2 regions of the Cellulomonas electrica genome follow, and region 2 is predicted to be linked to the other one. Evidence: predicted binding sites of a transcription regulator. Region 2 holds the regulator's gene; the other holds the start of a gene.
What was found. Region 2 encodes HspR, which represses chaperone genes until heat shock. Its sites were predicted from a motif close to AAGTTGAGTCNNNNNGACTCAACTT; they were not measured.
Positions count from the first base shown of each region.

Region 1: a site for HspR is predicted at 1,159-1,183, ahead of clpB (ATP-dependent chaperone ClpB). Genes of this name have one in related genera too.

Region 1 covers NZ_AP026442.1:3,332,636-3,336,045, reverse strand. The annotation lists gene QMF98_RS15420 (HNH endonuclease) at 1-961, opposite strand, end outside; gene clpB (ATP-dependent chaperone ClpB) at 1,247-3,410, shown strand, end outside.
Region 2 covers NZ_AP026442.1:252,597-256,006, reverse strand. The annotation lists gene QMF98_RS01120 (AAA family ATPase) at 1-1,500, opposite strand, end outside; gene QMF98_RS01115 (heat shock protein transcriptional repressor HspR) at 1,902-2,336, opposite strand; gene QMF98_RS01110 (DnaJ C-terminal domain-containing protein) at 2,375-3,358, opposite strand.

The DNA of each region.
Region 1 (3,410 bases), 600 kb from region 2:
CGTTGGCGACAAGCGTCCGTGCGACCTGCGCCGGCACCGTGCCGTAGCCGTCCAGCACCGCGGCACCGTGACCGGAGGCGAGCAGGTCTGCGTCGCTCATCACCAGCGACACGGTGACCGGCACCGTGTCGGCCGCCGCCTGACCGGTCAGCCGTTCGACGAGGGTGTCGGCCATGACCTGGCCGCGCCCCCGTCCGTCCCCGGTGGCCCGAGCCGAGTCGGCCACGCGTCGCAGCGCGGCGTAGGCCGCCACGCCCTGTGCCACCGGCAGGAGAGCCGTGAGGTACGTCATCGTGTCGGGCGCCGGACGGAGGGTCACGCTCCGCTCGTTCTCGGCGCGAGCCGCCCGACGGACGAAGGCGGCGGGGTCGGCGCGGTACGCGTGCTCGCGCGCCATCGCGACGAGCCGTCGGGTGCCGGCCCCGTCCAGGGTGCCGGGATCGGCGCACAGCGCCCGATCCACCGCGGCTCGCTCCTCAGGCTCGAGGCAGGCGGTCTCCTGCACGACGAGCGTCGCCCGGTACTCGGAGAGCCGCCCGTCGGCCAGTGCAGCGAAGGCGCAGGGCAGCTCGGCGCAGAGTGCCTTGGCCGCCCCGAGGAGAACGGCGGCCCGATGCGGAGACTCGCGCCGCGCCATCCCGAGCTGGGCCGCCACACCGCGTCCACGCCTCTCCCGCGGCACGCCGGCATCGCGCTGCAGCTGCCGTTCGTGCGCGTCGAAGTCCACCGACAGCCGCGCCTGGAGTCCGGCCGCGGCAGCCTTGAGCTGTTCGAGTGCGGCCACCAGCTGGATGCGGCCGGCCTGGTCCAGCTCCGCCGGACCCGGTGCCGCCACAGGGCCGCCGCGCTGGGATGGGCTGCCGGCTGCGCCGGCCCACCCGGCGAGCAGCGCGCGCCAGCGAGCAACGTCGGCGAGGGGGCCGTCGCCCGCCGCCGTCACCACGCCTCTGCCCCGCTCCATGCCTAGAGTCTATCGAACATTTGTTCGACACCGGGGGGCTCCGCGCAGCTGTGTACAACGCCTCTCGCGTGTCGCTGCGCGCGCGGACGCCCGGGTCGCCCACGTCGGCGAGTGTGTGCCTCGTCCCTCCTGTACGACACGCCGATCCAGGATCACGGAGGCCTCGCTCGCGCCACTCCCGCGACCACTGGCGCTCAGAGTTGAGCGGAATACACTCAACTTCGGCGCCGTTGCCCTCATCGGCAGCAGCAGACGACATCCGGCAACGCCCAGGGAGGCGCATCCGTGGACGCGAAGTTCACCACCAAGGCACAGGAGGCGCTCGGCGCCGCCATCCAGCACGCGACGGCCGCGGGCAACCCGCAGCTCGAGCCGGCGCACGTCCTGTCGGCGCTCCTCGAGCAGGAGGGCGGGGTCGCCAACGGCCTGCTCGACGCCGTCGGCGCCGACCGGGCGACGCTCGGCCGCCAGGTCCGCGCGATGCTGGTGAAGCTGCCCGCGAGCAGCGGCGCCTCGGTGTCGCAGCCGTCCGCCTCCCGCCAGACGGTCACCGCGCTGGACGCCGCCGAGAAGGAGGCCCGCGCCCTCGGCGACGACTACGTCTCCACCGAGCACCTGCTGATCGGCCTGGCCACCGGCCAGTCCGGCATCGCCGAGGCGCTGACCGCGGTCGGCGCGTCCCGCGACGCCCTGGTCGCCGCGCTCCCCACCGTCCGCGGCAACGCACGTGTGACCACCCCCAACCCGGAGGGCACGTTCAAGGCGCTCGAGAAGTACGGCGTCGACCTGACGCAGCAGGCGCGCGACGGCAAGCTCGACCCGGTGATCGGCCGCGACGCCGAGATCCGTCGCGTGATCCAGGTGCTGAGCCGCCGCACCAAGAACAACCCCGTGCTGATCGGCGAGCCGGGCGTCGGCAAGACGGCCGTCGTGGAGGGGCTCGCCCAGCGCATCGTCGCCGGCGACGTGCCGGAGTCGCTGCGCGGCAAGCGCCTCGTCTCCCTCGACCTGGCCAGCATGGTGGCGGGGGCCAAGTACCGCGGCGAGTTCGAGGAGCGCCTCAAGGCGGTCCTCGCCGAGATCACCGGTGCCGAGGGCGAGATCGTCACGTTCATCGACGAGCTGCACACGGTGGTCGGCGCCGGCGCCGGCGGCGAGGGCGCGATGGACGCCGGCAACATGCTCAAGCCGATGCTGGCCCGCGGGGAGCTGCGCCTGGTGGGCGCGACGACGCTCGACGAGTACCGCGAGCGCATCGAGAAGGACCCGGCCCTCGAGCGCCGGTTCCAGCAGGTGTTCGTCGGCGAGCCGTCCGTCGAGGACACCATCGCGATCCTGCGTGGCCTCAAGGAGCGGTACGAGGCGCACCACAAGGTGACCATCTCCGACGCCGCCCTCGTCGCCGCGGCCACCCTGTCCGACCGGTACATCTCCGGCCGCCAGCTGCCCGACAAGGCGATCGACCTGGTCGACGAGGCGGCTTCACGCCTGCGGATGGAGCTCGACTCCAGCCCCATCGAGATCGACGCGCTGCAGCGTGCCGTGACCCGTCTCGAGATGGAGGAGGTCGTGCTGTCGGAGGCCGACGACCCCGCGTCCCGCGACCGGCTCGGCAAGCTGCGCGCCGACCTGGCCGACCGCCGCGAGGAGCTCGCGTCGCTGACCGCCCGGTGGGAGAAGGAGAAGGCCGGCCACAACCGCGTCGGCGACCTGCGCGCCCGCCTGGACCAGCTGCGTGCCGACTCCGAGCGCGCGCAGCGCGAGGGTGACCTGGCCACCGCCGGCCGCCTGATGTACGGCGAGATCCCGGCCGTGGAGAAGGAGATCGCCGCCGCCGAGTCGTCGGAGGAGGGTGCCGACGAGGACCTCGCCGGCAGCACCCCGATGATCGCCGAGAAGGTCGGTCCCGACGAGGTCGCCGAGGTGGTGGCCGCCTGGACCGGCATCCCCGCCGGCCGGCTGCTGGAGGGCGAGACCGCCAAGCTGCTGCGCATGGAGGAGGTGCTCGGTGAGCGGCTGATCGGTCAGAAGAAGGCCGTCGCCACCGTCTCCGACGCCGTCCGTCGGGCCCGCGCCGGCATCTCCGACCCCGACCGCCCCACCGGCTCGTTCCTGTTCCTGGGTCCCACCGGCGTCGGCAAGACCGAGCTGGCCAAGGCGCTCGCGGACTTCCTGTTCGACGACGAGCGCGCCATGGTCCGCATCGACATGAGCGAGTACTCCGAGAAGCACTCGGTCGCTCGTCTGGTCGGTGCTCCTCCCGGGTACGTCGGCTACGAGGAGGGCGGCCAGCTGACCGAGGCGGTGCGGCGCCGTCCCTACGCGGTGGTGCTGCTCGACGAGGTCGAGAAGGCCCACCCCGAGGTGTTCGACATCCTGCTGCAGGTGCTGGACGACGGTCGGCTGACCGACGGTCAGGGCCGCACGGTCGACTTCCGCAACGTGATCC
Region 2 (3,410 bases):
CCAGCCGCCCATCGCGATCTGCACCAGGGCGGACAGGTCGTCGTGCGACTGCGTGTAGACCTCCTCGCAGTCGTCGTGCGCGAGCATGCCGAGCGCGGCGCCGCGCTTGACGATGGTCAGCACCTCGAGGTTGCGACGGGGCGCCACCAGCCAGGCGGTGACGGCGTGCCCCGCCTCGTGGGTGGCGATCAGCTGCTGCTCGGCCGGCGTGTACGTCACGGGGTGGCCGATGCCCACCAGCTCGGTGATGCGGGCGTGCTCCACGTCGGCGAAGCTCATCGTCTCGGCACCCCGGCGCAGGGCGTTGACCAGGGCCTCGTCCAGCAGGTGCTCCACCATCACCGGCGTCCACCCGTTGGTGGCGGCCGCGACGCGGTCCCGCAGCGTCGGGTCGTCCAGCTCGGGCTCGTGAGCCCGACGGGCGAGGAAGTGGTCGACGAGGGCCCGGCGGCCGTGCGCGTCGGGCGTCGGGAAGGTCAGCCGGCGGTCGAAGCGACCGGGGCGCAGCAGGGCCGGGTCGAGCGAGTCGGCGCGGTTGGTGGCGGCGATCAGCAGGATGGGCGCCCGACGAGGCCGACGACGGCGCAGCCGCCGGTCCGACGGCAGCAGCAGGTTCACCGCGTCGAGCAGCCGGCCCATCAGGCGCTCGCCGCCCACCGGCTCGTCGAACGACTGCATCTGCACCAGCAGCTCGTTGACCACGCCGCCGGTGCCCTCGCTGATGATCGCGTGGCGGACGGTGCCGCCTGCTCCTGGCAGCGTGCCGGGCAGCGTGCCGGACTGCTCCGTCGCCACCGACCCGAACAGGCCACCCCGGCGCATCGCGATCGCGTCGATCTCCTCGATGAACCCGATCGCACCGCCCTCGGTGCGGGCCGCCTTGCGCAGCGCCCGGAAGTACGAGCGGATCTTGCGCGCCGTGGCGCCGTAGTACATCGACTGGAAGCTGGTCGCCGAGACGAACAGGAACGGCACCCCTGCCTCGGCGGCCATCGCCTTGGCCGTCATCGTCTTGCCCGTTCCCGGAGGGCCCTCGAACAGCAGGCCGCGCCGCGGCGTGCCGCCCATCTGGTCGGCGAACCGCCGGTGCGTCCAGAACAGGTCGATGGACCGGCGCACGTCCTCGATGATCGGGTCGATGCCGATCACGTCGTCCAGCGTCACGTCCACCTGCTCCGGCCGGTAGACGACGTGCGGCGACCGGCTGGCGCCCACCTGCGTGCCGACCACCATGAGGATCAGCACGACGAAGAACAGCACCGGCACCATCACCAGCGGGTCGAGGTGCGGCATCGGCGGCAGCACCGGGGCGCCGGCCAGCGACCGGAGCACCACCCACAGCTCCACGGCGGCCAGCGCGACGGTCAGCCGCAGCAGCCGCCGGCGCCGCATCCGCTCCCTGTCGAGCGCGACGTCGTGCAGCGCGGGCCGACGGGGTACCGGTGCGGGCACGGCCTCGGAGGCGGTCTCGAGCACGGTCTGGGGCGCGATCTCGGACACGGTGGGCCCTTTCCTCGAGCCGCACCTCGATGGGCGTGCGACGACGACGGGGTGGCGAACCACCATGGTCGAACGGGCTCGGGATTCCGACAACTCGGACATTGGCCTACATGTTTCCCGCTGTACGCCCGGTGTACGTGCACCGGGCGTACGCGAGCAGAAGAGCAGGTCGGACAACGCGCTCCGGGCGGTGCGAGCGCGTCACGCAGCCAGCACGATCGGTCCGGCCAGTGGTCGGCGGGCTGACGCCCTGAGCGGCTGGACGGCGGGCGCAGTGGGCGGACGGACGACGGGCGTGGTGCAGCCAGCAGGGCACGTGGGCCAGCCGCAGGGCGCGCGAGGGCAGCCGCAGCGCGCCTGGGGGCAGCCGCAGTTGCTGCTGCCGGCGGCGGTGCTCGGAACTAGCTGCGGCGAGAGGAGCTCGGGCCGGCGAGGAGCTGGCGCGGGACCCAGCGGGGGGTGCGGCGGGGCTCGGTCTCGGTGGTGAACGGCGGGCGGCGGTCGGCGACCACGTTGCCCGTCGGGTCGGCGGTGAAGATACGGCGGCCCGGGTTCAGCAGGGTGCGGAGGAACTCGACCTGCCGGCGCGAGGCCTCCAGCTCCTCCTCGAGCTCGAGGATGCGCTTGATGCCGGCCAGGTTGACGCCCTCGTCGTGCGAGAGCCGCTGCACCTCGCGCAGCATCGTGATGTCCCGGCGGGAGTAGCGGCGGCCGCGGCCGGTGGTGCGGCCCGGCTGGACCAGGCCCAGGCGGTCGTACTGGCGCAGGGTCTGGGGGTGCATGCCGGCCAATCGCGCCGCGACGGAGATCACGAACACCTTGGCGTCGTCGTCCACACCCCTCACCTCCTCACGTCCGCTCCCCGCGTCCGGGCCTACGTTCGCGCCTGAGCCATCAGGTCGGCCCGCACGTCCTGGTCCGCCGTCGCCTTGGCGAATGCCTCGACGGCCTCCTTGGCAGCACCCGAGAGTCGCTGCGGCACCGCGACCTGAACGGTGACCAGCAGGTCGCCCGTGGCCTTGGCGGTGTGGATGCCCTTGCCCTTGACGCGCAGGGTGCGGCCCGACGGGGTGCCGGCCGGCACCTTGACCCGGACGGTGGAGCCGTCGAGCGTCGGCACCTCGACCGTCGCGCCCAGCGCCGCCTCGTCGAACGAGACCGGCACGGTCACGCGAAGGTTGTCGCCCTCCGCGGAGAACACCGGGTGCGGCGTCACCGAGACGGTGATGACCAGGTCGCCCGGCTCGGCGCCGCGCTCACCCGGTCGGCCCTTGCCGCGCAGCCGGATCTTCTGGCCGTCGCGCACCCCTGCCGGGATGCGGGCTGTGACCGTGCGGCCCTCGACGGACAGCGACACCGTCGAGCCCTCGGCTGCCGTACGGAACGGCAGCGTGGTGGTGGCCGTCAGGTCGATGCCCGGCTGCGGCCCGCGCTGCTGGGTGAACCCACCACCGCCACCGCCGAAGAGCCCACCGAGGATGTCCTCGAAGCCGCCGCCACCACCGGTGGAGTAGCGGACGCGGGTGCCGCCCTGGCCGCCGGCGCCGAACATGCCGCCGAACAGGTCCTCGAACCCGGCGGCGCCGCCACGGGCACCGCCGGGCGCGGTGAACCGGGCACCGCCGGCCATCGCGCGCAGCTGGTCGTACTGCTGACGCTGCTCGGTGTCCGAGAGGACGGCGTACGCCTCGCCGATGTCCTTGAACTTGGCCTCGGCGGTGGCGTCCCCCGGGTTGTGGTCCGGGTGCAGCTGCCGCGCAAGCTTGCGGTAGGCCTTCTTGATGGTCGCGGCGTCGGCGTCCTTGGGGACACCGAGCACGGCGTAGAAGTCCTTCTCGAGCCAGTCCTGGCCGGTCACGGTGCCTCCCTCCTCGTCGTCGTCGCGCCTGCGTGCATGCCGGTGCGCAGCA